Regions from separate parts of the Glutamicibacter sp. BS14 genome, predicted to be linked through region 2. Evidence: riboswitches for the same ligand, from Rfam matches in the RefSeq annotation. Region 2 holds a riboswitch; the other holds the start of a gene.
The links. A riboswitch is a leader RNA that binds a small molecule or an ion and turns the genes downstream of it on or off. The one in region 2 is predicted to bind glycine.
Positions count from the first base shown of each region.

Region 1: another riboswitch for glycine. It lies ahead of gcvP (aminomethyl-transferring glycine dehydrogenase); the one in region 2 lies ahead of cycA (D-serine/D-alanine/glycine transporter).

Region 1 is NZ_CM167801.1:1,441,780-1,457,188, forward strand. Features, by position in the region: gene AC1Z36_RS06815 (ABC transporter ATP-binding protein) at 12-1,856, shown strand; gene AC1Z36_RS06820 (MarR family winged helix-turn-helix transcriptional regulator) at 1,853-2,338, opposite strand; gene AC1Z36_RS06825 (NADPH-dependent FMN reductase) at 2,480-3,055, shown strand; gene AC1Z36_RS06830 (glutathione S-transferase family protein) at 3,180-4,289, shown strand; gene AC1Z36_RS06835 (hypothetical protein) at 4,359-4,667, opposite strand; gene AC1Z36_RS06840 (RNase H family protein) at 4,785-5,714, shown strand; gene AC1Z36_RS06845 (APC family permease) at 5,778-7,226, opposite strand; gene AC1Z36_RS06850 (serine hydrolase domain-containing protein) at 7,492-8,664, shown strand; gene AC1Z36_RS06855 (SGNH/GDSL hydrolase family protein) at 8,712-9,488, shown strand; glycine riboswitch at 9,591-9,688, shown strand; gene gcvP (aminomethyl-transferring glycine dehydrogenase) at 9,853-12,699, shown strand; gene gcvT (glycine cleavage system aminomethyltransferase GcvT) at 12,713-13,840, shown strand; gene gcvH (glycine cleavage system protein GcvH) at 13,901-14,281, shown strand; gene glyA (serine hydroxymethyltransferase) at 14,281-15,409, shown strand, end outside.
Region 2 is NZ_CM167801.1:1,027,632-1,043,040, forward strand. Features, by position in the region: gene AC1Z36_RS04920 (GMC family oxidoreductase) at 1-701, shown strand, start outside; gene AC1Z36_RS04925 (MarR family winged helix-turn-helix transcriptional regulator) at 872-1,324, shown strand; gene AC1Z36_RS04930 (FUSC family protein) at 1,321-2,376, shown strand; gene AC1Z36_RS04935 (4a-hydroxytetrahydrobiopterin dehydratase) at 2,360-2,683, opposite strand; gene cycA (D-serine/D-alanine/glycine transporter) at 2,852-4,354, opposite strand; glycine riboswitch at 4,571-4,679, opposite strand; glycine riboswitch at 4,680-4,778, opposite strand; gene AC1Z36_RS04945 (heavy metal translocating P-type ATPase) at 5,007-7,265, opposite strand; gene AC1Z36_RS04950 (heavy-metal-associated domain-containing protein) at 7,322-7,636, opposite strand; gene AC1Z36_RS04955 (metal-sensitive transcriptional regulator) at 7,696-8,025, opposite strand; gene AC1Z36_RS04960 (lipid II:glycine glycyltransferase FemX) at 8,122-9,264, shown strand; gene AC1Z36_RS04965 (carboxylate--amine ligase) at 9,278-10,552, shown strand; gene AC1Z36_RS04970 (DUF4232 domain-containing protein) at 10,565-11,989, opposite strand; gene AC1Z36_RS04975 (GatB/YqeY domain-containing protein) at 12,099-12,557, shown strand; gene AC1Z36_RS04980 (CynX/NimT family MFS transporter) at 12,673-13,920, shown strand; gene AC1Z36_RS04985 (DUF2786 domain-containing protein) at 13,917-14,681, opposite strand; gene AC1Z36_RS04990 (IclR family transcriptional regulator) at 15,090-15,409, opposite strand, start outside.

The DNA.
Region 1 (15,409 bases), 410 kb from region 2:
AGGGGGAGTCCATGAGTGCAATGGGAATGCCGGGGCCGCATCCGGGCGGTGGCGGGCAAGGGCGGTCCGGCAACGCCGCCCGGGACAAGCAGCGGCTCACCGAGCATCCGGTGTCCCTGGCGCGCATCGCCGCGCTCTTCCGGCCCCATCTGGGATCGGTGATTGCGGTCATGGTGCTGATCGTGGCAGCGTCGGTCATCGGCCTGGCCCAGCCGTTCATCATCCGCGAACTCATTGATGACGCGATTCCCAACAGCAATATCCGATTGCTGCTCTTGGGTGCCGTGGGACTGGTGCTGATCTCCCTGGCTACCGCGATTCTGGAAGTCGTCCAGACCTGGCGGGCAACCCTGATGGGCCAACGCGTCATGCATGGCCTGCGGACCGGGCTGTTCACGCACCTGCAGAAGCAATCCCTGGGATTCTTCACCAACTCGCGCTCCGGGGACGTGCAGTCGCGCCTGGTCAACGACGTGGGGCAGATGCAATCGGTGATTACCAATTCGGCCACGAGCATTGCCTCGAACCTGACCACCGTTGTGGCCACCGCCTGCGCGATGGTGGCGATCTCGTGGAAACTGAGCCTGATCTCATTGGTCGTGCTGCCGCCAGCGGTGCTGCTTGCCAAGCAAACCGCGAAACTGCGCCGCGCCGTGACAGGAAAGCGCCAGCGCGAGATGTCGAACCTGGCTTCGCTGATCGACGAGCGCCTGAGCATCTCCGGGGTCCGCCTGGCCAAGATCATGGGCACCGGAGCCGCTGATGCGGCGGCCTTCGGAGAGTCCAGCCACAAGCTCATCGACCTGGAAATGAAAAGCGCTTTGGCCGGGCGTTGGCGCATGGCCACGATGAGCATCATTTTCGCGGCCATCCCCGCGGTGCTGTACATCGTGGCGGGGCTGCCCGCCACCGGGCAGGGAATGAGCATCGGCACCTTGGTGGCCTTTACCGGGCTGCAGGCCGGAATCTTCCGTCCGGTCATGGGCATGATGCAGATTTCGGTCCAGTGGGTCTCGGCCTTGGCCTTGTTCAGCCGCGTCTTCGAATACCTGGATACGGACCAGGCGCTGCCGGTACCCCAGCGGCCGCGAGCGGTCGAACCCGGGAAGCTGCGTGGCGAAGTGCAATTGCGCAATGTCAGCTTCCGCTACCCCGAGGCTGACCGCGCCACCCTGGAACAGCTGGATTTGACCCTGGAGGCGGGAACAATGACCGCGGTTGTCGGTTCCACCGGTTCGGGAAAGTCCACCCTGGGGTCCTTGCTGCCCCGGCTGCTTGACCCTACCGAGGGCCAGGTATTGCTCGACGGCATTGACCTGAAGGAATTCGATCCTGAAGGCATCGCCCAGGCGGTCTCCGTCGTTGCCCAGGAAAGCTACCTGCTGCATGCTTCGATTCGGGAGAACCTCCTGTGGGCAGCGCCCCAGGCCACCGAGGAAGAGCTCTGGCAGGCGCTGGAAGCCGCGCAGATTGCGCAGCTGGTCCGCAGCCTGCCGCAGGGCCTGGAAACCCAGGTGGGGCAGCGCGGCCACCGTTTCTCCGGTGGCGAGCAGCAGCGACTGGCTATTGCCCGCACCATGCTGCGCAAGCCCAAGGTCCTGGTGCTCGACGAGGCGACCAGTGCCCTGGATACGGTCACCGAGGCTTTGGTGCAGCGGGCGCTGGACGAGCTCGCACTGGGGCGAACTACCTTGCTGATCGCGCACCGGTTGAGCACCGTGATGCGAGCGGACCGCATCGTCGTGCTAGAAGCTGGCCGGATTGCCGAAGCGGGAACTTTTGACGAGCTGGTCCAGCTTGGCGGGCAATTCGCCCAGCTGGTAGCCAAGAGCGAACTGGCCGAAAGGGCCAGCTAGCACTGGCCATCTTTCAGTCCCTGCTTTTCCAGCGAGGCCAGGATCTTCGGCAGCGCCGATTCCAATGCCGTGCGTTCGGAGGGGCTCAGGGAATCGAAAATGGTTTCACGCACGAAGCTCACGTGGGTTGGCGCGGCTTCCTCAATGGTCTTGCGCCCCTGGGCGGTGAGCGTAATCTGGTGCCCGCGGCGGTCGGTCTCATCTGAGCAGCGGCTGACCAGGCCCTTGGCTTCCATGCGGCGCAGCAGGTGGGAGAGTCGCGAGCGGTCCCAGCGCAATGCGGTCGCCACGTCGGCCGGGCGTAGACTTGGTTCGGTTGTTTCCGAAAGCACAGCCAGCACCGAGTATTCACCGGAGAGCATGTTCGAATCGCGCAGCAGCTGGCGATCCATGCCACTGGGGAACTGCCAGAGGAACTCGCGTATGGTGCGCCAGAGGTCCTGCTCGCTGTCGGTGAGCCAGCGGGTCTCTTCGCTCTTCATTCTCTTTCCTAACCATGTTGTCCCCATGGGGGACATTCAAAATATTGTTGACGCATCAATCATCTCCTGTATAGTGGAATTTAGCAAGAGAAGATGACGTGTCAACTAAATTGTTGGCCGGAGAACTCCAAGGAGAGCAACTTGTCGAAGATCGCTATCGTTACCGGTTCCACCCGTCCAGGACGTGTCAACCAGGGCGTCGCCCAATGGGTGCTGGCCAGGGCCCAGGAATTCGGTGGTGCCGACTACGAGCTGGTGGACATCGTCGAGTTCAACCTGCCGATGCTCGACGAGCCGTTCCCGGCCGCCTACCAGAACTACCAGAACGGGCACACCAAGGCCTTCGCCGCCAAGATGAGCGAATTCGATGGATACATTTTCATTGTTGGCGAGTACAACCACTCCGTCCAGCCTGCATTGGCCAACGCACTGAGCTACCTGAATGCAGAACTGAACAACAAGGCCGCCGGCATGGTCGGATACGGCTCCGCCATGGGCTCGCGTGCCGTGGAGCACCTGCGCGGGATCCTCTCGGAACTGCAGATCGCCCACGTGCAGAAGACCGGCATGTTCTCGCTATTCTCCGACTTCGAGAACTTCTCGGCTTTCGCTCCGACCGAACGGTCGGCCAATAGCGTGCAGCCCATGCTTGAACAGGTGCTCGCCTGGAGCAAGGCGATGCGCACCGTACGTGAAGGCGCCACGGTCAACGCCTAGACCGGGTTGAAATCGGCGGGGGAATGGAAAAGTGCATTGCGCCATTTCCATACCTGCCCAACTGCCATAGTCTCGAGGTGAATGGTTTATGCACGGGACTTCAAAATTCTTTGGAAGGAATGCGATGAGCGAGGAATATTCGACCAAGGGCGCCTACGTCACCGGCGGAGAATTCACCCGGGACACCAACTACATCCAGGACCGCATCGTCGCTGATGCCAGCGCCGAGCACTATGGCGAGGGAAACAGCCACAGCAAGATCGGGCATCCCAACGCGGGGCTTTCGGACGGGGCCCGGCTTTGGCCGGTGGAAGCTGGCCGCTACCATCTGGTCGCAGCCCGCGCGTGCCCCTGGGCCAACCGCACCCTGATCGTTCGCCGCCTGCTGGGCTTGGAAGACGCGCTGTCCGTCGGACTGCCCGGCCCAACCCACGACGCACGCAGCTGGACCTTTGACCTGGACCCCGGGGGCAAGGACCCTGTCCTGGGTACCGAGCGGGTCCAGGAGAACTACTTCAAGCGCTTTGCCGACTATCCACGCGGCATCACTGTGCCGGCAATCGTCGATATCCCCACCGGTGCGGTTGTCACCAATGACTACCCGCAGATCACCTGGGACATGTCCACGCAGTGGAAGGAGTTCCACCGGGAAGGCGCCCCGGACCTCATTGCGCAGGACCAGCTCGATGAGATGCTTCCGCTGATCAAGCGGATTTTCACCGAGGTCAACAACGGCGTCTACCGTGCCGGGTTCGCCGGGGACCAGCAGGCCTACAACGATGCCTACGACCGGTTATTCGCCACCTTGGACTACCTCGAAGATCGGCTGGGCACCCGCCGCTTCCTGATGGGTGATCACATCACCGAGGCCGATGTCCGGCTGTTCACCACGCTGGTGCGATTCGACCCGGTCTATCATGGCCACTTCAAGGCCAACCGCAACAAGCTCATCGACATGCCGAACCTCTGGGGCTATGCGCGGGACTTGTTCCAGACCCCGGGTTTCGGCGACACCATCGACTTCGAGCAGATCAAGGCGCACTACTACGTGGTGCATGAGGACATCAACCCGACCAGGATCATCCCGAAGGGGCCGGAGTTGGCGAACTGGCTCGAAGCGCCGGGCCGAGATGAGCTGGCCGAGAGCGGTCCGTTCCTGAACGGTACAGCACCGGGCGAAGTCCGGGCTGACGAGCGGGTCCAAGCCGGGCACAACCCGTTGTACCCCGCCTAGGAGCGCTGGCGATCCGCCGCGGATCGGCTCAGGAGCCCGCTATTTCGAGGGGTCCTGGGCCGATCTGTCCTATTCGAAATCGAAGCCTTGCCCCTCGCAAGCTTCCTGGAAAGCGGACAAGTCAGTAATTTGGGGATCCCCGGATTCATCGGCGGCCACCGCAGCGCTGATCTGTTCGGTGGAGGCCTTCGCCCCATGATCAGCGGCTTTCTGCATATTCGTTGCGCCGATGCCCTCGGGGTCAACCAAGCCCCCGCCAAAATGCACGCAGGCGGTATGGCCCTGGGGATCGAGTTGGCGCAGCTCGTCAACCGAGGGGCCAGCGCATGCGGACAGGACCAGAACCAGGATGGCCAGTACAGGCAGGATTTTCTTCACATCCCAATCCTAGGCATGGACCTGGCTGGATGCTGTGATCCATTGTGCAAGTATTCGCTGGCGACATGGCCCAATGCATGGAACCGAGTGCGGGCGTCAACGTGGCAGGATTAAAGCATGACGATCATTGCAGCTGCGGATGGATCAGCCCTAGGAAACCCCGGACCGGCAGGTTGGGCCTGGTACGTGGACCAGGACAACTGGGCCGCTGGCGGTTGGGACCACGGAACCAACAACATGGGGGAGCTCCAAGCGGTGCTCGAACTCTTCCGGGCCACCGAGCACCTGCCAGAAGAAGAACTCAGGATCCTGTGCGATTCGCAGTATGCGATCAACTGCATCAGCAAGTGGATGCCGGGTTGGAAGAAGAAGGGCTGGAAAAAGGCCGACGGCAAACCGGTCTTGAACCAGGACATCCTCAAGGAACTTGACCGGGCCATTGCCGGGCGCAAGTACACCTTCGAGTGGGTCAAGGGCCATGCCGGACATGAGCTGAATGAAGCTGCTGACGGCCATGCGCGTGCGGCTGCGACCGCGCACCAGCAGGGCTCTGTAGTAGAGGCCGGACCGGGCTACACCGCAGTCGGCGGCCCAGCGGCTTCCAAAGCTCCAGCGGCTTCCAAAGCTCCAGCGGCTGAAGATGCCGTGCTGGCACCCGGCGGGCAACCCGCCGCCGCACCGGAACCCGGCGTGGACATCGCGGCCACCGTCTTCGAACTGGAACAAGGTTTCCTCGACCCGCAGATCCGCACCAGTTTCGCGGAACTCAACGACTTCCTGCATCCGGGCTACCAGGAAGTGACTCGCCATGGCGGCCTGCTGGATGTGGCCACGGTCCGGGCCATGCTGGAATCCGGGGCGAGCCTGCCCAGTACCGGTGCGGTGCAGGTCCTTGCGGCCCGGGAAGTGGATGCCCAGATGGTGCTGCTCGCGTACCGCATGAAGCCTGCAGAGGGCCCGGTGCTTGTCGTATCTTCCTGGTGGCAGAGCACCGAAGGCGGCCTGAAGCTTCGGTTCCGCCAGGAAACGGTCGAGCAGACCGCATAGAAAACACGCTTAAAGCAGTGATGCCCGCCAAATGGCGGGCATCACTGCTTTAACGGTTTGGGATCAGTACTGTCCCGGGCGGGTTTCGATGACGCCCTTCTTGTAGTTGATCCGGTTGACCAACCAGGTCACGGCCCACAGCAGCACGCCGATGACCAGCAGCAGGCCGGCAATCTCGTACTGGACCCAGTCTTCACGCGAACGAGCCCATGGGCCGGCAAGGAACAGGCAGAAGAACACGCCGAGGATCGGGATGATCGTTGGAGCGCGGAACGCATCGGGTTCCGGCTTGTCGCGGCGCAGCACCAGCAGGGCTACGTTGACTACGGCGAACACGCACAACAACAGCAGCGCGGTCGTGCCGCCCAGCGAGCCGACAATGCTGCTTCCGTTGCTCAAGTTCACGTAGACCACCAAGGCGATGGCCAGCACGGTGCTGAACAGGATCGCAGCCCATGGCGAGCGTCGGGTCGAATGCACCTTGCCCAGGAACTGCGGCAGCACGCCTTGGCGGGCCATGCCGTAGAGCAGGCGGCTAGCCATCAGCATGTTCATCAGCGCGGTGTTGACCACCGCGAAGACGGTCAAGAACGGGAAGATCGCGTCAACTGGCAGGTTCGGCAGGCCGATGCGCACAACATCCAGCAGGATGCCGGCATCCGGGTTCTTCGGGTTCAGCAGATCGCCGGTCGGGATCACCATGATGACCGTGACGGCCACCAGCATGTAGATCAAGGCGCAGATGCCCAGGCCGATGAGCATGATCTTCGGGAAGGTCTTCTTGGGATTCTTGGTTTCCTCAACCAGGTTCACCGAATCCTCGAAGCCCACCATCGCGAAGAACGCAATGGCAGTACCCATGGTCACGGCGGCGAAGACGCTGCGGTCGGTGGGGGTCTCGAAGACCACCAGGCGGGAAATGTCACCCTGGCCCGAGGCGATCACCGCGAAGCCGATGCCGATGATCGCGGCCATGATGGCCAGCGAAACTATGGTCAGCACGAGGTTGAACTTCACGCTCTCGCCCACGCCGCGGAAGTTGATCACTGCGAGGATCACGATGATCGCAATAGCTGCCCACATGCCCGCTTCCGGGGTGTTGGGAACACCCTCGACAAACTGGCCAATGCCAATGAGCAGGTTGCGCCCCACCAAGGTGGCCGAGGTGGCGGCACTGGTGATGCCCGAGCAAGCCACGGTGAACGCCACCAGGAAGGTGACGAAGTGGATGCCGAATGCCTTGTGGATGTACAAGGCAGCACCGGCCGCGTGCGGGTATTTGGTCACCAGTTCGAGGTAGCTGAAGGCGGTGAGGGTCGCGATCGTGAAAGCGATCAGGAACGGCAGCCAGGCGGCTCCGCCCACCTGGCCGGCAACTTTGCCGGTGATGGCGAAAATTCCGGCGCCGATGATATCGCCCATGATGAGGAATAGCAGCAGCTTCGGGCCAATCACCCTGCGGAGTTCTGTTTCTTTGCCGTCGGTAACGGCCGTGTCACTGTTCACAGTCATGCGATCGAGATCATCTCCTTCAATTTTGTAGGCAAACATTACAACTTTAGGGTCAGCGCATGAAGTGGGCAAACCGGCTTCAAGGCTGGCTCACAGAACTTGGGGTCCAGCGGTAGTGAAATGTCGATTAGTGGCTTAAACAAGCCAATGCTGTGAGCTGACGTACCTATATGCTAGGTGTCGGGTCAGCGTGTGGAACTACCGGGCCATGGGATCGAAGCGGTTAGGGTTAGTTGATGAGAGACAAGCACTTTGAAGGATTTAGATGCAATCGGTGATCACTGAAGAGTTCGCGCCCCTGGCGGAAGCACTAGAGGCGCGAGCCGCTGAGGAAGAAGGCTATTCGGCGCAGCTGGCCGTGTACCACCGCGGCGAATTGGTGCTCAGCCACAGTGTCGGCGAGCACCTCTCTGGTGACGCGCTGACCTGCGTCTTCTCCTGCACCAAGGGCCTGGGCGCGCTGGTCGTGGCACTGCTCGTGCAAGATGGGCTGATCGACCCGAACGCGCCAATTGCCACCTACTGGCCGGAATTCGGCGACAACGGGAAAGCCCAGCTCACCGTCGGCGAGGTGCTCAGCCACCAAGCGGGAGTGCTCGGAGTGCCCGGGGGCGTGCCCAGCGAGATCCTCCTGAACTCCGCCGAATACGCCAAGGTGCTCGCTTCCATGCCAAGCGTCTGGCCGCTGGGCCAGAACATTGTCGGCTACCACGCGATCACCATGGGCGTGCTCATGGAAGAACTGGTACGCCGGGTCACCGGCAAGGAACTGAAAGAAGTCTTCGAGGAGCGCATCCGCAAGCCGCTGGGAGCCGAAGCATACATCGGCCAGGACCCCGCGCTGGAATCGCGCTACCGCGATGTATTGCCGGGCGCTGACGCCGCACCGGAATTCTTCGATCCGTTCTCCCCGGCCGGGCTTTCGGTGAACTCGGCCTCCGGTTTCGCGCTGGAAAGCGGCCCGGTCTACAACTGGCACGAACTGGCCAACGCGCCGCAGGTGCGCGAACTGGGCCCCGCATCCATGGGCGCGGTCGCCAATGCCCAAGGCCTCGCCGCAATCTATGCCGCCTCATTCGGTGCAGTGCCGGCACTGGGCGCCACCCGCGGATTCCTCACCGCCGACACCTGGTCCCAGGTTTCCACCGAGCTGGTCTACGGCCATGACCGGACCAACGGGCTGCTGCAGGCCTTCGCCCTGGGGTTCATGAAGGCCACCGCGCGCAACAACTATGGATCGATTTTCGCCTACGGCCATGACGGTGCGAATTCCTCGCTGGCCTTCGCCGATCCAGCCCACCAGCTGGGCTTCGGTTTCATCCCCTCGCGCAATGAAGGCGTCAAGGAGATCTCCACCGGGGTCAAGCTCAGCCAGCTGGCCCGCCAGCTGATCATGCAGAAGAACATGTCGGCCCAGGCTGCCGGCAGCAACGCGTAGTAAACCCATCGGGAATGGAACGAAGCAGGAGCGAAGTGAAGAAGTTTGTGGCACTAGGTGACTCGTTCACCGAAGGCGTTGGCGATGTGGATCCGACCCGGCCCAACCAGGTCCGCGGCTGGGCGGACCGGGTTTCGGAAGTGCTCTGCGCCGAAGGCGAATGGGAATACGCCAACCTGGCGGTGCGCGGCAAGAAGATCGGGCAGGTGATCAACCAGCAGCTGGACCAGGCGCTCGCACTGGCCCCGGATCTGGTCACCATCTATGCCGGTGGCAATGACATCCTGCGCCCGAAGGCGGACCTGGATGCGCTGATGCGCGGCTATGAAGGCATGGTGCGCCGCTTTGCCGAAGCCGGAAGCGCGGTCGTGCTGTTCACCGGTTTCGACACCGTGGAGTCACCGTTGTTCTCCAAGACCCGTCCGCGCACGGCCATTTACAACGAGAAGGTTCGCGAAATCGCGGACGAGTACGGCGCGGTGATCGCCGATTACTGGCGGTGGCGCGAATTCTCCGATCTGCGCTACTGGGCGGTGGATCGGCTGCACATGAACGAGCTGGGCCACACGCTGATGGCTTCGAAGGTCCTTGACGTGCTCGGCACCCATCGGATCACCGAGGGAAACTGGTCCTCCAGGATCCAGCAGCCGTCCCTGCCGGAACTGGCCGTGAACTCGCGCGGCGAAAAGCTGAAGCAGGAATTGGGCTGGGCCAGAGAGCATTTGGCTCCGTGGGTCAAGCGCCGGATCACCGGCACCTCGTCGGGTGATTCCTTGTCAGCGAAATATCCTGATTACATCCGTTTAACTGCCGACGCCAACTGAACGCATTTATGACTTTTCCGGACCCCGCTCCTGTTTGACCTTGGGGGCGGGGCAGGTAACATGGTGGTGTGCTGCAGGTCTCCGGCCGGCAGCGCGCGCCATAGACGGATGGCGGGAGAGTCCCGTTCACACCATGGACGGGCGCCGTAGGAGCAATTCCTCCCCAGGAAACTCTCAGGCACCCGTACCGCCATCATGAGGCAACTCTGGAAAGAAACCGGCCCGTTCCGGTTCACCGAAGGTGCAAGTGCCCGGCTTGGTTTGCTGGATGCGTAAAACTCTCAGGTTATGCAACAGGGATGGGGAGGTAAAAAGACCTTCCTTTGGCATGCGCCAAGACAGATCCCATGGAGATACCAGCACCATGACCATCACGCAGACTTCGGCACGAGCGAATACTGAATTCGTTTCACGCCATATCGGCCCACGTCCTTCCGACGTCACCACCATGCTTCAGACCCTGGGCTACGACAGCCTGGAAGAACTGATCGACACCGCCGTTCCGGCAGACATCCGCCAGGACTCCGCACTGGATATCCCAGACGCCCTGAGCGAAACCGAAGCCCTAGCCCACCTGCGTGCGCTTGCCTCGAAGAACGTCATGAAGACCCAGATGATCGGCCAGGGCTTCTACGACACCATCACCCCAGCCGTGATCCGCCGCAACATCGTGGAAAACCCAGCCTGGTACACCGCTTACACCCCGTACCAGCCGGAAATCTCCCAGGGCCGCCTCGAAGCCCTGCTGAACTTCCAGACCATGGTCATGGACCTGACCGGCCTGCCCATCGCCAACGCGTCGCTGCTGGATGAATCCTCCGCCGCCGCCGAAGCCGTGCTGATGATGCGCCGCGCCAACAAGAAGAAGTCCAAGGGCAAGACCGTGCTGGACTCCAACATCTTCCCGCAGACCCTCAAGGTCGTGCAGGGCCGCGCTGACGCGCTGGGCTTCGAAGTCGAGATTGCCGACCTTTCCGCAGGCTTGCCAGAGGGCGAGATCTCCGGCATTGTCCTGCAGCAGCCTGGCAACGACGGCTCGATCGCGGACCACGCTTCGATCATCGCCGCCGCCAAGGAAGCCGGCGCCATGGTTACCGTGATTGCCGACCTGCTGGCCCTGACCATGATCACCCCTCCGGGCGAGCAGGGTGCCGATATCGCCGTGGGCAACACCCAGCGATTCGGCGTGCCGCTGTTCTTCGGCGGACCGCACGCTGCCTACATGGCCGTGGCCGATGGCCTGACCCGTTCCATGCCAGGACGCCTGGTGGGCGTTTCGGCCGATGACGCCGGAGTCCCTGCCTACCGCTTGGCCCTGCAGACTCGCGAGCAGCACATCCGCCGCGAAAAGGCCACCTCCAACATCTGCACCGCACAGGCCCTGCTGGCCATCTGCGCTTCGATGTACGCGGTCTACCACGGCCCAGCCGGACTGAAGCAGATCGCCTCGCGCGCCAACAACCACGCCCGGGTGATCGCCAGCTCGCTGGTTTCCGGCGGCTACACCCTGGCTTCGGACTCCTTCTTCGACACCGTTGTGGTGAACGTCGAGAACGCCGATGCCATCATTGCCAAGGCCATCGAAGCAGGCATCAACCTGCGCAAGGTGGGCGAGACCCAGGTGGGCATCTCCACCGACGAGGCCACCACCTCGGGCGTAGTCAAGACCCTGCTTGAAGTCTTCGGCGCAGAGCTCTCGGCTCCGGAAGGCTTCGAGATCCCGGCAGGGCAGGTGCGCACCAGCGACTTCATGACCCACCCGATCTTCAACACCATCTCCTCCGAAACCCAGATGATGCGCTACCTGCGCCGGCTCTCGGACCGCGACCTGGCCCTGGACCGCACCATGATCCCGCTGGGTTCGTGCACCATGAAGCTGAACTCGGCCGCCGAAATGGAATCCATCACCTGGCCGGAATTCGCCTCGATCCACCCCTACGCGCCTGCAGCGCAGACCGAGGGCTGGCGCGAGCTGATCACCGACCTGGAAGGGCGCCTGACCGCAATCACCGGCTACGCTGGCGTTTCGATCCAGCCCAACGCCGGCTCGCAGGGCGAATACGCGGGCCTGCTGGCCATCTCGGACTACCACCGTTCGCGCGGCGAAGGCCAGCGCGATCTGTGCCTGATTCCGGCTTCGGCCCACGGCACCAATGCCGCGTCGGCAGTGCTGGCCGGGATGCGCGTGGTGGTCGTGAAGACCGCAGCCGATGGCACCATCGACGCGAACGACCTGGATGCCAAGATCGAGGCCAACAAGGACGTCCTTGCAGCCATCATGATCACCTACCCATCCACCCACGGCGTCTACGACTCCGACGTGCGCGAGGTCTGCGACAAGGTCCACGCCGCCGGCGGCCAGGTGTACATCGATGGCGCGAACATGAACGCCATGGTTGGCCTGGCCCAGCCAGGCAAGTTCGGCGGCGACGTGTCGCACCTGAACCTGCACAAGACCTTCTGCATCCCGCACGGCGGTGGCGGTCCAGGCGTAGGCCCAATCGGCGTTGGCGAGCACCTGCTGCCATTCCTGCCAGGCGATGCTTCGGGCACCTACTCCGAGCGTGATGGCGTGCCGGTGGTGGCGACCGCTTTCGGCTCGGCCGGCGTCCTGCCGATCTCCTGGGCCTACATCGCGATGATGGGCGGGGACGGCTTGACCGAAGCCACCAAGCACGCGATCCTGAACGCGAACTACATTGCCAAGCGCCTGAACGAGCACTTCCCGGTACTGTTCACCGGCAACAAGGACCTGGTTGCCCACGAGTGCATTCTGGACCTGCGTGAACTGACCGCCAAGACCGGGGTCACCGCCGAGGACGTGGCCAAGCGCCTGATCGACTTCGGTTTCCACGCGCCGACCCTGTCCTTCCCTGTGGCAGGCACCCTGATGGTGGAGCCCACCGAATCCGAGGACCTGGCCGAGATCGAGCGCTTCATTGAAGCGATGATCACCATCCGCCAGGAAATGGACGAGGTCCTCTCCGGTGCCTACAGCATCGAGGAGTCCCCATTGCGCAACGCTCCGCACACGGTCTCCGCCGTGGTCAACAGCAAGTGGGACCGCAAGTACTCGGTCGAGCAGGCGGCCTTCCCGGTATCGACCCTGAAGTTCGACAAGTACTTCCCAACCGTGGGCCGCATCGACGGCGCCGGTGGCGACCGCAACCTGATCTGCTCCTGCCCGGCTCCCGAAGCCTTCGAAGACTAAGGAAGAGTTAGAGATGACTGAGACTACCCAAGCACTCAAGCACACCGCGCTGCACGCGCAGCACGAAGCTCTCGGCGCCAACTTCACCGACTTCGGCGGCTGGGACATGCCGTTGAAGTACGGTTCGGAACTGGCAGAGCACAAGGCCGTGCGCTCCACCGCTGGCCTGTTCGACCTGTCCCACATGGGCGAGGTCTACCTCTCCGGCCCGGAAGCCGGCAAGGCGCTGAACACCGCCCTGGCAGGGAACCTGGGCATCATGAAGGTCGGCAAGGCGAAGTACTCGCTGATCCTTGACGCCGAGGGCAAGATCATCGACGACCTGATCGTCTACCGCCTGGAAGAGGAGAAGTTCCTCGTCGTGCCCAACGCCGGCAACGCCCCGGTGGTTGCCGCCGAGCTGGCTGCCCGCGCCGCCGGCTTCGACGTCGTCGTGGACGACGCTTCGGACCGCCAGTCGCTGATCGCCGTCCAGGGACCGAACGCCGAGGCGATTGTGCGCAAGCTGGCCGCCGACGAAGCAACCGCCCAGGCTGTCACCGAGCTGAAGTACTACGCTGCGGTGAAGGTGGTGCTCGGCGGCATCGACGTGCTGCTGGCCCGCACCGGCTACACCGGCGAAGACGGCTTCGAGCTGATCATCGAAAACGAGGATGCGGCAGCCCTCTGGGAAAAGAGCGTTGACGCCGGCAAGGACCACGAGCTGGTTCCTTGCGGCCTGGCTGCCCGCGACTCGCTGCGCCTTGAAGCCGGCATGCCGCTGTACGGCAACGAGCTGTCCCTGGAACGCACCCCGTTCGATGCCGGATTCGGCCCGGTGGTCTCCTTCAAGAAGGAAGAGGACTTCGTGGGCCGCGAAGCCCTGGAAGCGTTGCGCGGTGCGACCCCGCCACGCAAGCTCGTCGGCCTCAAGGGCCTGGGCAAGCGCGCCGGCCGCGGCGGCTACGCCATCGTCAAGGACGGCGCAACCATCGGTGAAATCACCTCCGGCCAGCCTTCGCCAACCCTGGGCTACCCGGTTGCACTGGGTTATGTCGACGCCGAATTCGGTGCAGTGGGAACCGAGCTGGAGGTAGACCTGCGTGGTAAGACTTTGCCTTTTGTCGTAGTCGAACTGCCGTTCTACACCCGAGCCAAGTAACGTTAAACATCAGTAGGGCTAAGCAAATCGCCCGCTAATTCCCTTGGGAGAGGAAATACCGTGAGTAAAGTTCTTTCGTCATTGCGCTACTCGGCCGAACACGAGTGGATCGATGCATCGTCCCCAGCAAAGATCGGCATCACCCAGGTTGCCGCCGACGCCCTGGGCGACGTGGTCTACGTCGACCTGCCAGAGGTCGGCGACTCCGTTACCGCAGGCGAGACCTGTGGCGAAGTCGAGTCCACCAAGTCGGTTTCCGACCTGTACTCGCCAGTGACCGGCACCATCGTTGCCATCAACGACGAGGCAGTGGACAACCCAGGCATCCTGAACGAAGACCCATACGGTGCCGGCTGGCTGTTCACCGTTGAGGTCGCCGAAGAGGGTCCGCTGCTTTCGGCAGCTGACTACGCAAGCGCGAACGGTGGAAACGTCGAGTAATGAGCAACCAGACTTTTGAATCCGTTGCCGCTGCAACGTTGACCCAGTCGCTGGCTTCGCTGGACCCGGAGATCGCGCAGCGTATTGACGCTGAGCTGGCTCGCCAGCAGCGCGGCCTGGAAATGATCGCTTCGGAGAACCACACTGCGCAGGCAATTATGCAGGCGCAGGGTTCGGTACTGACCAACAAGTATGCCGAGGGGTATCCGGGCCGCCGCTACTACGGCGGTTGCGAGGAGGTCGATGTCATTGAGACGTTGGCTATCGAGCGCCTCAAGGAGCTGTTCGGGGCGAAGTTCGCCAACGTTCAGCCGCATTCCGGTGCGCAGGCCAATGCGTCGGTGTACCACGCGCTGGTGCGTCCAGGCGATACCGTGCTGGGGCTGAATCTGAACCACGGTGGCCACCTGACCCACGGCATGAAGCTGAACTTCTCGGGTCGCTTGTTCGACATCGTTCCTTACGGTGTGGACGAGGAAACCTACGAAGTGGACATGGACGAGGTGGAGCGCCTTGCTGTGGAGCACCAGCCGAAGATGATCGTTGCTGGCTGGTCGGCGTACCCTCGCCAGCTGGATTTCCAGCGCTTCCGCGAGATCGCTGACAAGGTCGGCGCGTACCTGTTCGTGGATATGGCGCACTTCGCTGGCTTGGTGGCGACCGGGTTGCATCCTTCGCCGGTTCCGCATGCTCACGTGGTGACTTCCACGACGCATAAGACGCTTGCTGGTCCTCGTGGCGGCATTGTTCTCTCGAATGATGCGGAGATCGCGAAGAAGCTGAATTCTGCGGTGTTCCCTGGCCAGCAGGGTGGTCCGTTGGAGCACGTGATTGCTGGCAAGGCGGTGGCTTTCAAGATTGCCGCTTCGCCGGAGTTCAAGGAGCGCCAGGAGCGGACGTTGGCTGGTGCGCGTATTTTGGCTGAGCGCTTGACCCAGGAAGATGTTGTGGCCAAGGGCATCAGCGTTTTGACTGGTGGCACGGATGTTCACATGGTGCTCGTTGACTTGCGTAATAGCGAGTTGGATGGGCAGCAGGGTGAGGATCTTTTGGCTCAGGTGGAGATCACGGTGAACCGCAATTCGGTGCCGTTTGATCCTCGTCCGCCGATGGTGACTTCGGGGTTGC
Region 2 (15,409 bases):
TGCATGAGCTGGATCAGGTCGGAAAGAACCTGCATGACCACCTGCTGGCACCGGTGATTGCCGAAACCACCACCCGCGCGATACCCGCCCCGCGTGCCGGGGTCTCCGTCTCGCAATCGCACATGTTCACCCGATCCCGCGAGGGCCTGGATCGCCCGGACACCCAGCCGATCTTCTTCGCCGTGCCCATGTACTCCCCGGGCATGGAACCGGTCGACGGCACTGCCTTCACCTTGCACTCCGGGATCGTCACCCCGCACAGCCGCGGCGAAATCACCCTGGGCGGGCCCGGCCTGGATGACCCGGTGAACATCGATTTGAATGCGCTGGATGATCCGCGGGATATGCAGGCATTCCTGGTATCGATGAAGCAATGCCGCGCGATGGTGGAGCAAGATGCCTTGGCCGGGGACTGGGGAGCGAGGGAAATCTACCCGGGCGAAGAAATACGCGGCGATGAGCAGCTGGAGGATTACATTCGGAACAACGTAGTGACCTACCACCACCAGGTGGGTACCTGCCGCATGGGCACGGATGCGCAGGCCGTGGTGGATCCGCAGCTGCGGGTACGCGGCTTGGAAGGGCTGCGCGTCATCGATGCCTCGATCATGCCCAAGATCACCACCGGAAACACCAATGCCCCGGCCATCCTCATCGGCGAGCTGGGCGCCAAATTCCTCCTGGCTGATCTTCGGCTCTGACAGGCGGCGCACTATGGCGGCGGCCAAGGAGAACGAGCCCTCACATTCCAAGAGACGATGATTCCGTGGACCGCAGCTGGCGATGGAACGCGCGCCAGCTGCGTGTGAGATACATCGAATAAACTGCTTCAGGGCGAAATCGTTTCAAGCTGAAATGATATTTTGAAGGGATGAACGAACACCGGATTCCGCAGTTCCAATGGAACTCGCTGAGCTATCTCACCGCCCGAGCCGGACGCATCGGCACCCAGGAGCTCACCGAGCTGATGGAATCCGAGTCCTTGTCCCGGCATCATTTCACCATCATCTGCGCGCTGGAGGAGTTCGGCGGCATCTCCCAGAACAACTTGGCAGATCGCTCGAATGTGAACCGCGGCCATCTGGTGGCCTACCTCGATCAGCTGTCGAGCCGTGGGATCCTGGAACGCGAAGTTGATCCGGAGGACCGCCGCCGCAACGTCATCACGCTGACTCCCGAGGGCCGGAAATTCGCTGCCCGGGCGATGGAGGCTGCCTCGCATAACGAAGCCAAGGTCTTCGGCGCATTGGATGAGCCGCAGCGGGAGCAGCTGCGCGCCTTGCTGCAGCTGGTCGCTACGCAGGACGGCGAGGCACGCCAGTGAAGCGCCACTTAGAAGAAATAGTGCAGCGCAGCGTCGTCGTGGCCCCTCACCGCCCGTCGCTCATCCCGGCAGCCAAGGCGACGATCAGCCTGGCCGCGCCGCTGATCCTGTTGGCCGGCCTTGGCCGCCTTGACTGGGCAATGTATGCAGCGTTCGGCGCCTTCTGCGCGGTCTTCGGCCGTTTCGACGCGTACGCGCCGCGTTTCTGGCAGCAGCTCTCGGCAGGTATCGTGCAACTGGCCGCAATGCTGCTGGGCACCTATTTTTCGCTCATCGAGGCACCGTTCCCGGTACGCGTGCTCGTGCTGGCATTCATTGGTTTTGGCGCCAACTACGTCTCCCATGCCACGCGCTGGATGCCGCCGGGACCGGTCTTCGCGGTCTTCGCCGGCGGCGCCTGCCTGGGCATCCCGGCCACTTCGCAAAGCTTCACCGGGGTGCTGCTGGCCGGCGGCGGAACAATGGCCTTCAGCATGCTGCTGATGCTTGGCCTGTCGATGCGCAAAGCCAACCTGCTTCATACCCTGCGCTCCGGATACGCCTGGTCGCCCTCGCGCCGGGCCATGGCCCAATCGCTCCAAATGGGCACGGGCGTGCTGCTGGCGGGAATCGCAGGGCATCTGCTCAGCGACGGCCACTGGTACTGGGCCAGTCTCGGCGCGATCGCCGCAGTCACCGGCGCTGATGCCTATGCGCGGGTAGCCCGCGGGCTGCAGCGCTGCGCAGGCACCTGCATTGGCGTAGCGCTGACCGCAATAGTTTTCGCCTTCGATTCCCCGGTCTGGGTAATCCTGGCCGCTGCGCTGGCCTCGCAGTTCGTCATCGAGCTGGTGATTCTGCGCAACTATGCGGTGGGGATGGTATTCATGACGGTCACCGCACTGCTCATGGTCCACCTGGTCAGCCCTGAACCGGCCGCGTCCCTGCTCATCGACCGCATTTCCATGACGGCGCTGGGCGCTTTGGTGGGTGCGGTGCAGAGCATCGCCATTTCGCTGCTGGTGGCCCGCCGCCGCCAAGGCCGAACGCCGGGGGCTACCAGTGCTCGGTGACAACCTGCGCTTCGAGCTTGCCGGCCTCGATGGAGATATGGCGGGCTAATTCCAGGTCCAGTGTTCCCAGATGCTCGGGCTGGTTGTGCGTTAGGCGCAGCTCGACGATGGTAACCCGCCACTCCAGGTGCGGATGCCGGTTGTCCTGCTCGGCGCGCAGGCCTACCTGGACAATGAACTGCAAGGCCGTGCTCGCGCAATCGAAACGGTAAGCGGCCCGCAAACCCAAGTCATCACGCTTCCAATCAGGCAAGGCGCCCAGCCTCTGATCGAATTCGAAGCGCGGTAACGGACCGGTTGATGCCATGGTTCTCTCCTCCAAGCGGCAGCGGGTCGGACTATGCAAGTGGTTGCTGCCTGCCATCATGATCGCATCGACCCCGGCTATTGCGGTAGCGATCCCAGCGACTATGCAGTTAGGCCCCGGCATCTGGTGATGCCGGGGCCCGGCTGAGAGAGCTGTCAAGTGCTCGGGCTACTGGCGGATGTCCTCGGCAACCTGTGCGGCGGTTTCCGCTTCGCGCTTGGCGAAGGATTCCGCATCACGGTAGGCGGAGGCCTCATAGCGTTCGTGCGCCACCTTGGCCAGGTGCGCGGCGCGCAGTGCCTGGTGCTGGGGGTTGCGGCGGATGACCAGGTAGCCTGCAGCCAGGATCAGGAACCAGATCGGGGTAATGGCCATAGCCATGAGGGTATCGGTCTGGGTGGTCAGGGCCCACAAGATGAAGCCGAAGAATGCCAGCACAACATATGGCATGAAGCTGCCGCCAGGGACCTTGAACTTCGATGCGTCGTGCAGGTGCGGGCGACGAGCACGGAAGACCAGGTAGCTGAGCAGGATGATGGTCCAGACGAACATGAAGCACAGGGCCGAGACGGTGGTGACCAGTGTAAATGCTCCCATGACCGAATCGCCGCCGTAGAGCAGTGCGACGCCGGCCAGCAGGAACATGCAGGAGAACATCAGGGCGTTGCGCGGAACCTTGCGGCCTGACAGCTTGGTGAACGTCTTCGGTGCATCGCCTTCCATGGACAGGCCACGGAGCATGCGGGAGGTCGAGTAGATACCCGAGTTGGCGCTCGAAGCCGCCGAGGTAAGGACCACGAAGTTGATGATGCCAGCGGCGCCAGCCAGACCGGCCAGGGCGAACATGCCCACGAATGGCGATTGCGCAGCGGAGAACAGATCCCAGGGGGTCACGGCCATCAGGATGATCAGCGCGCCAACGTAGAAGAACAGGATGCGGACAGGAATCGAGTTGATTGCCTTGGGCAGGGTCTTTTCGGGGTCCTTGGTTTCCGCCGCGGTGGTGCCAACCAGCTCAATGCCAACGAAGGCGAAGACCGCGATCTGGAAACCGGCTACGAAGCCCATGAAGCCGGTCGGGAACATGCCGCCGTCGTTCCACAGGTTAGCGAAGGATGAAGAAGCACCGTTGTGCTCGAAACCGGTGATCACCATAACCAGGCCAACCACGATCAGTGCGCCGATGGCGACGATCTTGATCAGCGAGAACCAGAATTCGGTTTCGCCAAAAGCCTTCACTGTCGCCAGGTTCAGAACCAGCAGCAGCACGATACAGGCTAGTGCCGGGATCCATAGCGGCAAATCGCCCCACCAGAAGGCGACATAATGGGCGATGGCCACGACGTCGGCGATGCCGGTGACAACCCAGCAGAACCAGTAGGTCCAGCCGGTAAAGAATGCGGCCCAAGGGCCTAACAGGTCGCCGGCGAAGTCGGCGAAGCTCTTGTAGTTCAGGTTGCTCAACAGCAGTTCGCCCATGGCGCGCATGACGAAGAACAGCATGAAGCCAATGATCATGTAGACGAAGATGACCGACGGGCCGGCTACCGAGATGGTCTTGCCGGAGCCCATGAACAAGCCGGTGCCGATGGCGCCGCCAATGGCGATCAGCTGGATGTGACGATTGGAGAGCCCTCGTTCGAGTGCGGGGCCAGAACTGGTGGTACTCATGCTGATTGCCTTCCAGGAGTGTGGTGTGACGCCTCGAAGCGCTCCTGCCCCCAAGCCCTGAAGGCTTGGAGAGCAGCTGCTCGCTTTGAAGAACGCATCCGACTAGGAAGGATTCCAGCTGGGCATTGCGCGGCATGCTGCGCTCAGAGCAGTTGCTGCGAATGCCACGGGGAGTCCCTCGAAACTGGTGCGCTCGGTGCGGCACTGTTCTTGGTCCCTCCCCAATCTGTATTACAACCTGAGAGTTTTCACTTCCACCCGAATACTGGGTGAAGCTTGCTCCTTCGGTGAGCCCGGACGAACCTGGGCTGCTTTCCAGAGGTGCCTGTTCGTAGCGGTACAGGTGCCTGAGAGTTTCCCGGGGAGGAAATTGCTCCTACGGCGCCCGCCCATGGTGTGAGCGGATCTCTCCCGCCACGCATCAACGGCATATGTGGTGATTGCCATCACAGTATGCGCAGAAAAATGAACGTGGTGCAAGTCGCAATTTCACACTTCGGGCCCCGGATAACCGCTTGGCCACGCCAATCGTGGAAAGTGGCTGGCGAAATGGGGGATTCTCCGCTTCGTAATGATTCGGGAAGCAAGGGCATGGATGCGGCAAAACGGGGCATCGGTTCAACCGATGCCCCGCGTGGGGAGGTACGGAGGGCTACTTCCCGAACCGTCGCAGCCGCAGCGAGTTCAATACCACCAGCACCGAGCTGGCTGCCATGGCCGCTCCGGCGATCATCGGGTTCAGCAAGCCCAGGGCCGCAATCGGAATGCCGGCAGTGTTGTAGGCGAAAGCCCAGAACAGGTTCATCTTGATGGTGGACAGGGTTCGGGCCGACAGGTCGATGGCCTGCGTGACCTGATGCAGGTCGTTACCCATCAGGGTGATGTCCGCGGCTTCGATGGCCACATCGGTGCCCGAGCCCATGGCGATGCCGAGGTCGGCCTGCGCCAGTGCTGGCGCGTCATTCACCCCATCGCCCACCATGGCCACGACCTTGCCCTGCTCTTGCAATGAGGTGATCGCCTGGGCCTTGCCGGCAGGGAAGACCCCGGCGAATACGTCCTCGGCCTTGATGCCTACCTGGGCGGCAACCTCGGTAGCCACCGACTGGTTGTCGCCGGTCAGCAGCACCACGCGCAGGCCGCGCTCCTGGAGTTCGGCAATAGCTTTTGCGGAGCTGTCCTTGATCTTGTCCGCCACCGAGATCACTGCCTGGAACTGCTGGTCCACCGCGACCAGGATGGCGGTCGCGCCGGCCTGCTCGGCTTCCGCGAGCATGGCCTTGGCGGAGTCATCCAAGGACGCGCCCTGGGCTTCGAGCCAGCTGAAGCGGCCTACGGCAACGCGATGCCCGTTGACCGTGCCGACCACGCCGCCGCCCGGATCGGAATCGAAGTCGCTGGCTTCGGGCAGCGGGCCCAAGCCGGCTGCGGCCTTGGCGATGGCCTGGGCGATCGGATGCTCGGAATGGTGTTCCACGGCACCGGCCAAGACCAGGACCTCATCGGGATCGACTCCGTCGATGGCCTGGGTGCCCTGGTGGGCCATGACCCCGGTGGTCACGGTGCCGGTCTTGTCCAGCACGATGGTGTCCAGCTTGCGGGTATCTTCCAGGACCTGCGGGCCGCGGATCAGGATGCCCAGCTGCGCGCCGCGGCCGGTACCGACCAGCAAGCCGATCGGGGTCGCCAGGCCCAACGCGCAGGGGCAGGCGATGACCAGCACGGCGACCGCAGCGGTGAACGCCTGGTAGGGATCGCCGCTGGCAAAGAACCAGGTCACGAACGTGAGCAGCGCAATGGCCAGTACGATCGGCACGAAGACGGAGGATATCCGGTCAGCCAGGCGGGCAATGGGCGCCTTGCCCGATTGGGCTTCGGAGACCAGCTTGCCCATCTGGGCCAAGGTGGTGTCCGCGCCAACGCGGGTAGCTTCGATCACCAGCCGGCCCGAGGCATTCAAGGTCGCGCCGGTGACTTCATCGCCGGGCCCGGCCTTCTGCGGGACCGATTCGCCCGTAAGCAGCGAGGTGTCTACCGCGCTGGCGCCGTCAATGACCACGCCATCAGTAGCGATCTTCTCGCCGGGGCGCACCACGAAATGGTCCCCGACCTGCACCTGCACGGCCGGGATTTTCACTTCGGCGCCGTCGCGAAGCACCACTGCATCCTTGGCGCCCAGGTTCAGCAAGGACTTCAGCGCATCGGATGCCGAGGACTTGGCGCGGTGCTCCAGGAAACGGCCCAGCAGCAGCAAGGTGGCCACGACGCCGGCAGTTTCAAAGTAGAGCGCATGCTCGGACATGGACATGCCGATATGGGCGGTCAGCTGCGGATCGAGGATCAGCTGCACTGCAGAGAAGAAGTAGGCCGCGAGCACACCGAGGGAAACCAGAGTGTCCATGGTCGAGGCCAGGTGCCGTGCGTTGACGGCCGCTGCCTTGTGGAAAGGCCAGGCGCCGTAGAAGACCACGGGAGTGGCCAGCGCGAAGGCGACCCAACCCCAATGCGGGAACTGCGCTGCGGGAATCATGGAAATGATGAACAGCGGAATGGTGAAGATCGCGGAGACCAGCAGGCGGCGCAGCAGGTGGTTGGGCACCATGTGCTCGTGCCCGCCGTGATCATGCTCCCCGTGTCCCTGGTGATCCGAACCGGCGGGTTTGGGCGGGTGCTTGAGGGAAGCGGTATAGCCGGCGGCGTGCACCGTATCGATCAGTGCTTCATCGGTGACATCGGCTGGGACCTGGACCTTGGCGGTTTCCAGGGGCAGGTTCACCGTCGCGCTGACACCGGGCAGCTTGCCGAGTTTGCGTTCCACCCGATTCACGCACGAGGCGCAGGTCATTCCCTGGATGTCCAGATCGACGGTGCGCAATTCGGGGATTGTTTCATGCGGGGCATGGGAAGTCATGATTTACGACCTTGCACTTTCTTGCCGTTGTGGCTTGGTGCCTGGCTTTTTTGCGGCTAGGCGTTAATTGCTTCGACGGTGTAACCAGCCTCGTCGATGGCATTGCGAATGCTCTCTTCGCTTACGGTTGCGCTGGTGGTGACGTTGGCGGTGGACACGCCCTTCGCATCGAGGAACACTTCCACCTCTTGCACCCCGTCAAGCTCCTTGAGCTCCTCGGTGACAGAGGATACGCAGTGGCCGCAGGTCATGCCGGAGATCTTGATTTCCACATGGCTAGTCAGCGGGGTGCTCTGCTCGCGGGGAATGATCTGCAGGCCCTGGTTGGAGTTCTTTTCCGAGGAGCATCCGCAATTGCAGTTGTGGCTCATGATCTTGCTCTCTTTCGATGAATTCTGTGTGAATTGGAAATGGGTCCGTTGGGGCGCGCTCAGCGCACCAAACGGGAGATGGCGGCCGTGGCCTCGGCGATTTTGTCTTGCACGATGGATGGATCACCCGTCTCGATGGATGACTTGGCCGCATCAACCACGCAATGGCCGATATGGTCATCGATCAGCTGCACGCTGACCTTGTGCAATGCCGCGTTGATAGCGGAGATCTGGGTCAGGATGTCGATGCAGTACTTGTCTTCATCTACCATCTTGGCCACTCCGCGCACCTGGCCTTCAATGCGCTTCAGGCGTCGTTCCAAGGCGCTTTTATCCGCGTGATAGCCGTGGTGCTCAGCTGTTTCATGTGGCGTGTGGTTGGTATCCATATAACGATCATACCCCCTAGGGGTATTAAGTCAAGTACCCCCTGGGGGTATCCAGCATCCCCCAGCCGGAGAGGGAAGCACGGTAGGATTTCACCCGTGAGCCACAACGAACTTCATGTGCGTCCGATTTCCGGCACCGAGCACTCATCATTCCTTGAGACCGCCCAAGACGTCAGCTTCCTGCAGCGTCCCGAATGGGCCCAGGTCAAGGGCGGCTGGCGCGGTGAATCCCTCGGCTGGTTCGAGGAAGACGAGCTGGTAGGCGCGGCACTGGTGCTGCATCGTGCAGCCCCGGTCATCAAGAAGACCCTCGCCTACATCCCCGATGGCCCGGTCATCGACTTCGGCACCTATGCTCCTGGACAGGTAATCCAGCCGCTGGCCGCCTACCTGAAGAATCGTGGCGCATTCCAGCTGAAGATGGGCCCGGGACTGGCCGTGCGCACCTGGGGTGCCGCCGCGGTGCGCAAGAACCTGGGCAAGGAAGGGTTCACCCAGCTCGCTGACCTTGAAACCCAGAGCACCTCAGGCACCGCGCTAGCGCTGAATGACGCCTTGCTGGAAATGGGCTTCTCCAAAGAAGATGTGGGACTGGACTTCGCTGCGGGCCAGCCGGAATTCGTGGCCCGCGTGGCGTTGCAAGATGATGACGGCAACCAGCTGGACGTGGACCAGGTCATGGCCAGCTACTCGGCGACCACCCGCAACGAGACCCGCAAGGCGCTGAAGAGCACCCTGGAAATCGAAGTCGGCCAGACCAAGGACATGGCCCGCTTCCATGCCCTGTACAACCACACCGCGGATCGCCAGGACTTCACCGGCCGCCCGCTGGGCTACTTCGAGAAGATGCACACCGTGCTCAACGAAGCGGTGCCGGGCTCCTGCACCCTGTACATCGCCAGCAATGAAGGCGTGGACCTGGCCGCATCCATTGTCATCCGTTCCTCGAACCTGGCCTGGTACCTGTACGGCGCTTCCTCCTCGGAGCAGCGCAAGCTGTTCGCGCCGAAGGCGATCATGCAGCACATGGTCATCGATTCCATCGAGGCAGGTTGCCGCTATCTGGACCAGGGCGGCGTGAGCGCGACCCTGGACAAGGAGCACCACCTCTCGGGGCTGACCAAGTTCAAGACCAACACCGGCTGCGACATCGTGCAGACCAACGGCGAGTGGGACCTGGCGCTGAACAAGCCCCTGGCGTGGGCCTTCGAAAAATACATGAACTGGCGCAAGAAGTAGGGAAAACACCACTTTGGCAATCGATCCAACCCAGCCATTTGTCCCGGTCATCCTCGGCGGGGACATCGGCACCTACACCTTGGCGCGCGAATTCTACGAGGCCTACGGGGTGCGCTCGGTGGTTCTGCCGGCTGCCGGCAACGGCGTCATCGAGCACTCGGTAGCCATCGAACTGCGCCCCATCGGTTCCATGGCCGACGAGGGACGCGTAGTAGCGGCCCTGGCCGAGCTGGCCGATGAGCTGAAGGCCGCGGCGGATCGGCCGCTGATGCTTTTCGGCTCCCTGGACTTCCACATCATGCTGATCGCCAAGAACCGTGAGCAGCTTGAGGAACAGTACGTCATCCCGTACCCCCAGCTGGAAACCATCGAGGGTGCGGCACTGAAAGAGAACTTCTACGCGCTCGCCGAAAAATTGGGCATCGCCCATCCGCGCACCGCCGTGTATTACCCGGGAGCCCCGCTGGATTCGCTGGTTGGTTCCTTCGACTACCCGGTCATCGGCAAGCCATCGAGCTCCGCGGATTGGATCGCCGCCAAGTTCGAGGGCAAGCAGAAGATCCACACCATCGACAGCCGCGCCGACCTCGAAGCCCTGATTTCCAGAATCGATGGCAGCGGCTACGACTCGGGCTACATCTTCCAGGAGTACATTCCGGGCGGAGATGACGCGATGCGCCTGTGCACCTACTTCGCCACCCAGGAAGAAAAGGTCATCTTCGCCGGCTACGGCGAAGTGGTGATCGAGGAGCATGCCCCGCTGGTGCTGGGCAATTCGGCCGCCATTGTCACCGGTCGCAACGATGCGATGGCCGCCGATGGCGCGCGCATGCTCGAAGAACTGGGCTGGCGCGGAATTGCCATGATCGATGCCAAATACGATCACCGCGATGGCCAGATCAAATTCTTCGAGATCAACCCGCGCCTGGGCCGCAACCACTTCTACCTGACCGCAGCCGGGGTGAACCCGGCCCGTTTCTATGTCACCGAGTTCCTCGGCGCGCAGTTCGATCAGTCGAACCCGGAAACCGACGCGGTGGTGGACACCGGCACAGGTGTCTTGCAGCTGTCGCGCCAGCGGCTATTCACCGTGCTGCCGCACCACTTGCTGCGCCGCTTCCTGGACAGCGGAACCGGCCGCAAGGCGGAAGCACTGCTCAAGGCCGGCAAGGTCTCGAACCCGTTGAAGTTCGCAGCCGAGAAGAACCCTCGCCGCAAGCTCTATCTGCTGTTGAATGCGGCCAACCACTACCGCAAGTTCAAGGCGTTCCCTCCGCGCACCCAGTAGGCTTGCCCAGGCCTAGGGCCTAGGAGTGGCCGGTGGTTGCGGTTTGAAGGCGTCTCCAGGAATTGCCCACCCGTCGCGCGCCTGGACCCAGGGGCTTTGGGCGATCTGCGCCCCGTCCAGGATGTCAAGGGACGTCGGCTGGCCATCGTATTGGGGTGCGAGCTGGACCGGTTTCATCCCCTTGGCTGCGGCGATGACCAGGGCAACGGTTTCATCCGGATCCTGGGACGTTGACATGGCATTCCAATCCAGCGTCGAAATCACCGCTTTGCCGGAAGGGATGGCAACGCGTTCAAGGAGGATATCCGGTTCGGGCTGCAGCTCGATATCCGGCTGGGCATCGCCGGCCTCGTCGAGGAAATCGATCTGCGGGTAGGACTGCAACGCGCACGAGCGAGCAGAAATGTTCTTGGCGTAGACCGCCATGTACCGTGAACCGGCAGCTGCATCGGGTGCGCCGAGGGCTATTTCCAAGTCCCCCTCTGCGCACAACGGAGCTGGCTGATTCGCTGGCCAGCTTTTGACCTTGTCGGGAAGAACCACAGGCTTGGGGATCAGCCATTGTGGTTTCTTGTTTCCAACCCAGCCTTCAGCAAGGACCTCGTATCGAGGCGATGCCAGCTTGTAGGGCATGGGCTCGCCAAAGGGACCATGCCGCTCCAGCCATAAGCGGGTTTCCTTTTCCGCCTCTGCTGGCGCCTCGTTGCCGAGGACCAGGTTCAATCCGGAATGGTCAATGCTGGCGCTCTCGAAGAAACCTCGCTTGGCCGCCTCGATAAGAAGCTGGAGCTCGGGAATATCAGTGCGATTCGCGGGCGAATAGCGCACGGATCGATCTGCTAGTGCCAAATCGGTGGGGTGCTTGGCCTGTGCAGCGAATTTTCCCAGCGCCAGCAGCTGCTCCAAGCTAAGCGCCGTGGCCGAGTAGTTAGCCGCACTTGCCGCGCCCAGCTCGCGTAGGCGGAATGCGAATGAAGCTCGCTCGCCGAGAAGACCAGGCTTCGCTTGCTCTTCGCCTCCAAAGTGCGAAAAATTGTCGGAGACTTCCAGAGGGTAGGTTTTCGTTTTTGAGCCTGGGACATTTTGGGGTTCACCGGCGACAAAGGCCAGATCGATGTCCCGCAAGTTCAGGGCATGGGCCCCAGCCTGGATCTGTTGTGCCATCTCCCGCACGATTTCTTCCGCTTGCACAGGATCGAGCTGATCCGAGAGCACGAATTGCAGGTCAACTGACAGATCCGGTGCGGCCAAGGCATCGTGATCCATGACCTCGGAGGACATCTGGACGCCAAGGACCCCGTCCCGGTCCTCGACGGCTGCAACGAAATCGCAAACTTCATCGGGCGCGTCGCAGGAATTCCATGGCTGCCAGATCACCAGGATGGCTGCGATAAGAGCCAGTGCGATGACGCTAGCTCCAGCGCGCAGTGAATTCATCTGGCTACTGTATCAAATGCGACCTCATGCTTGACCGCTGGTACTCCGGAAAACGGTAACGGCATAATGCGAGTAAAATTTCAAGCACACGTATTGAAAGCGAGTTCCCATGAGTTTGAAAGATCGCCTGCGCGATGACAGCATCGCCCATCTGAAGGCCGGCAACGAGCTGGAGAAGACGACCCTGCGCAATATCCTCAGTGCCATCGGCACCAAGGAGAAGTCGGGAAAGAACCCCAGCGAGCTCAACGACCAGGATGTCGAGAACCTGCTTCGCAAGGAAGTCGGCAACCGCGAGGAAACTGCTGGCCTGGCCGCCAAGGACGGCCGCACCGAATTGGCTGAACGCGAATTGGCCGAAGCCGCCTTCATCTCCACGTACCTGCCCAAGATGCTTGACGAAGCGCAAGCCCAGGACATTGTCGAGAGGATCATGACCGAACTTGCAGCCGATCACGACCTGACCATGAAGGACATGGGCCAGGCCATGAAGCTGGTCGGCGCCGAAATCGCTGGCCGCTTCGATGGCAAGGCTGTCTCCCAGATGGTGCGCGCCAAACTGGGCTAGCCAACACTGGACTTTTCATTCGGCACGGGCCGTCCAACTTTTGGGGCGGCCCGTTGCCGTAGTCCAGGCAACGGGGATGGGATCCGGGTTTTGAAGCAGATAGTCTGTGGATACCATGCCTGACTTCCCGAAAAACCGCGCCACCCTGTCCAAGGGCTCTGGCGCACTGCTGATCCTTGCCATCATCCTGGCCTCGCTGAACCTGCGTCCTGCCGTCACCTCCTTGGGGTCCCTGCTTGATCTGGTGATTGGCGACCTGCAGATGAATGGCTTCGTGGCCGGAATGATCACCGGCATCCCTCCACTGTGCTTCGCGCTGCTGGGTCCCTTGGCGCCACGGCTGGCCGGGAAGCGCGGACCGGAACTAGTGGTGGCCTCAGCCATGGGTGCTGTCCTGTTGGGCATTGCCCTGCGCGCGGTGGCTCCGGGGACCGGATTCTTCCTGCTGTGCACCGCATTGGCCCTTGCGGGCATCGCGGTGGGCAACATTCTCATGCCGGTACTGGTCAAGCGCTGGTTCCCGGGAAAGATCGGGATTGTCACCGGCGCCTACACTACGGCGGTTGCCTTGGGTGCTTCCGGAGTTGCGGGGGTCGCCGTGCCGGTGAATCAGATGCTCGGCGGAAACTGGCGCGTGGGCTTGGGATTCTGGGCAATTCTGGCCTTGCTGGCGCTGGTGCTGTGGCTTTTGGTGTACTTCGGGATGCGCAACCAAATCGCAGCCCAGCAGCAGCATCTTGCCAGTAACTCAAATGATGCGGCCGGCATCGGGCCGATGAGCAAGAACGCCACCGCATGGTGGGTGGCGTTGTTCTTCGGCGGGCAGTCCGCCGTGGCTTATATCTTCATGGGGTGGCTGCCCAAGATCTTCATCGACTTGGGAGTCTCGCCGGCATTCGCTGGATCCCTGCTGGCGATCCTGCTGGGTGTGGGCGTGCCTTTGTCCTTCGTGATGCCGGCGCTCGCTGCCAAATTCTCGAATCAGGCGCCACTGGTGATCTTCAACGGTGCCGTGGGCATCATCGCGATCATCGGCATGCTGCTTGCTCCGGTCCAGGGAGCGGTGCTGTGGGCGGTGCTGCTGGGCATTTGCGGGTCGAACTTCCCGCTGGCCTTGACCATGATCGGCTTGAAGGCCCGCACCGCCGCGGGTGTCTCGAAGCTCTCCACCTTCGGCCAGTCTGCGGGCTATCTGCTGGCGTTCCCCGGTCCGTTCCTGGTCGGGGTGCTGCACGAAACTTCGGGTTCATGGGTTGCGCCAATGTGGCTTATTGCCGGCTTGATCGTTTTCCAGACCCTGGTCGGCATCATGGCCGGGCGTCCGCGCTACATCGAGGACACGCAACTAGAGCAAGTGCGCTAGCTGGCGACTTCGCCGGTCGCGGCTGAGTCGACGTGCTTGTCGAAACCGAGATCTGCCTGGCTTCCTGCGACCCGTCCGGCCAATGAGGCATTGGCGCTTCCGGCTGCGGCGCGGTTCCTGCTGCGGCGCAGGAACGGATATTGGTTGCTGACGAATTCGTCGACCTGTTCCTTGCGGCTAGCCAGGACCAGTTCGGTCCCGCTGCCGCTGTGCACGCTTTCTTCCTGGTAGAGGATGGCGATGCGCGAAGCGACTTGCAGGTAGAAGCTGCGCTGGAATTCGCGGCGTTCAATGGTTTTCTCGGAATCGGTGTACCAGTTCGCGTAGAGCTTGCCCTCCTGTGCCCACCAGTGGGCCATGGCGGCAGTCGCCTGGACAACCAAGGAGGCGAAGAGATTCTTGACGGTAGCTACATCCGATTCATGGCCGATGATGTACAGCCTGCACGAGGTCGAGTAGTTGCTTTGCAGCATGGACACCGTGCGGAAGGCCCGGCCCACAGCGGACAGGCCATCGCGCTGTCCCAGGCGGTAGACGCCGCGCATATCGAAGTGCTCCTCGATAATGGCTTCCTTCTTCTTGCCCCGGTGGGCCGAGTCGGCATCCAGTTCCGCACGGCCGATGCCATAGCGCACCATGAGCCGTTCGGCATGTTCCTGGAAGGTCTGCGCTTCGTGCGGAAAAGTGGTGTTCTCGGCCTTGTTCAGCAATAGGGCAATGCGTTCTTTCAAGCGTTGCAGCTTTTGCTCAGAGGTGCTCATGGCTTCTTCCTTGCTAGCGGTCCGGCGGTGGCGAAGCGGTCATATCCGGTTCTCTGCATTAGTTTGCCACGAGGTGCAGAGCCCTGCTTGAGGGGCTGTGGGTAACTGCCGCCAGTGGACCCTAGCCGGTTGTGCAAACCGCGCGTAGAGTGAAGGCACCAAGCAGGTCCAGCAGGCCCGCGAACTTCGCTTCGCGGCTGGTCATCGGAGGTTGTGATGGGTGATTTTCGTGCATACACCATGGAAGAGCGGGCCACGTACCTGGCTCCTTCATGCGATCGCTGCGGGCAGCACCGCCACATAGTGTGGGAGAAGGTTGAAGGAACCCAGACCTACCGTCCGCGTGATGCGGGGTGCTCCAATGAGGCCTGCACCGCCTAGCTAGCGCAGCGTGCGGGCAGGTACCGCTCACGAGCGGATACCCAGGCTTGCCGAGATGCGTGCCGAGGCGGCCGTAAGCACGGCTGCAATGTGGTTGCGATCGCGTTCCAGTGGCGGGTAGATGACGGCGATGGCCGCGGGCTTGCCCTGCGGGAGCACCAGCGGAACGGCAATCGAGGTTAGTCCCGGGATCACTTCGTCATGGCTGAATTCGAAGTCCTTGGCCGGGTGCTCCTGGGGATTGAGCATGGAACGGATGACCCGTCCCGGTGCGCCGTTGTCGATCGGATGACGGGTGCCCGGGCGCTGGGCTACGGTGGCATCGGCGAGCCGGGGTTCTGCGGTGC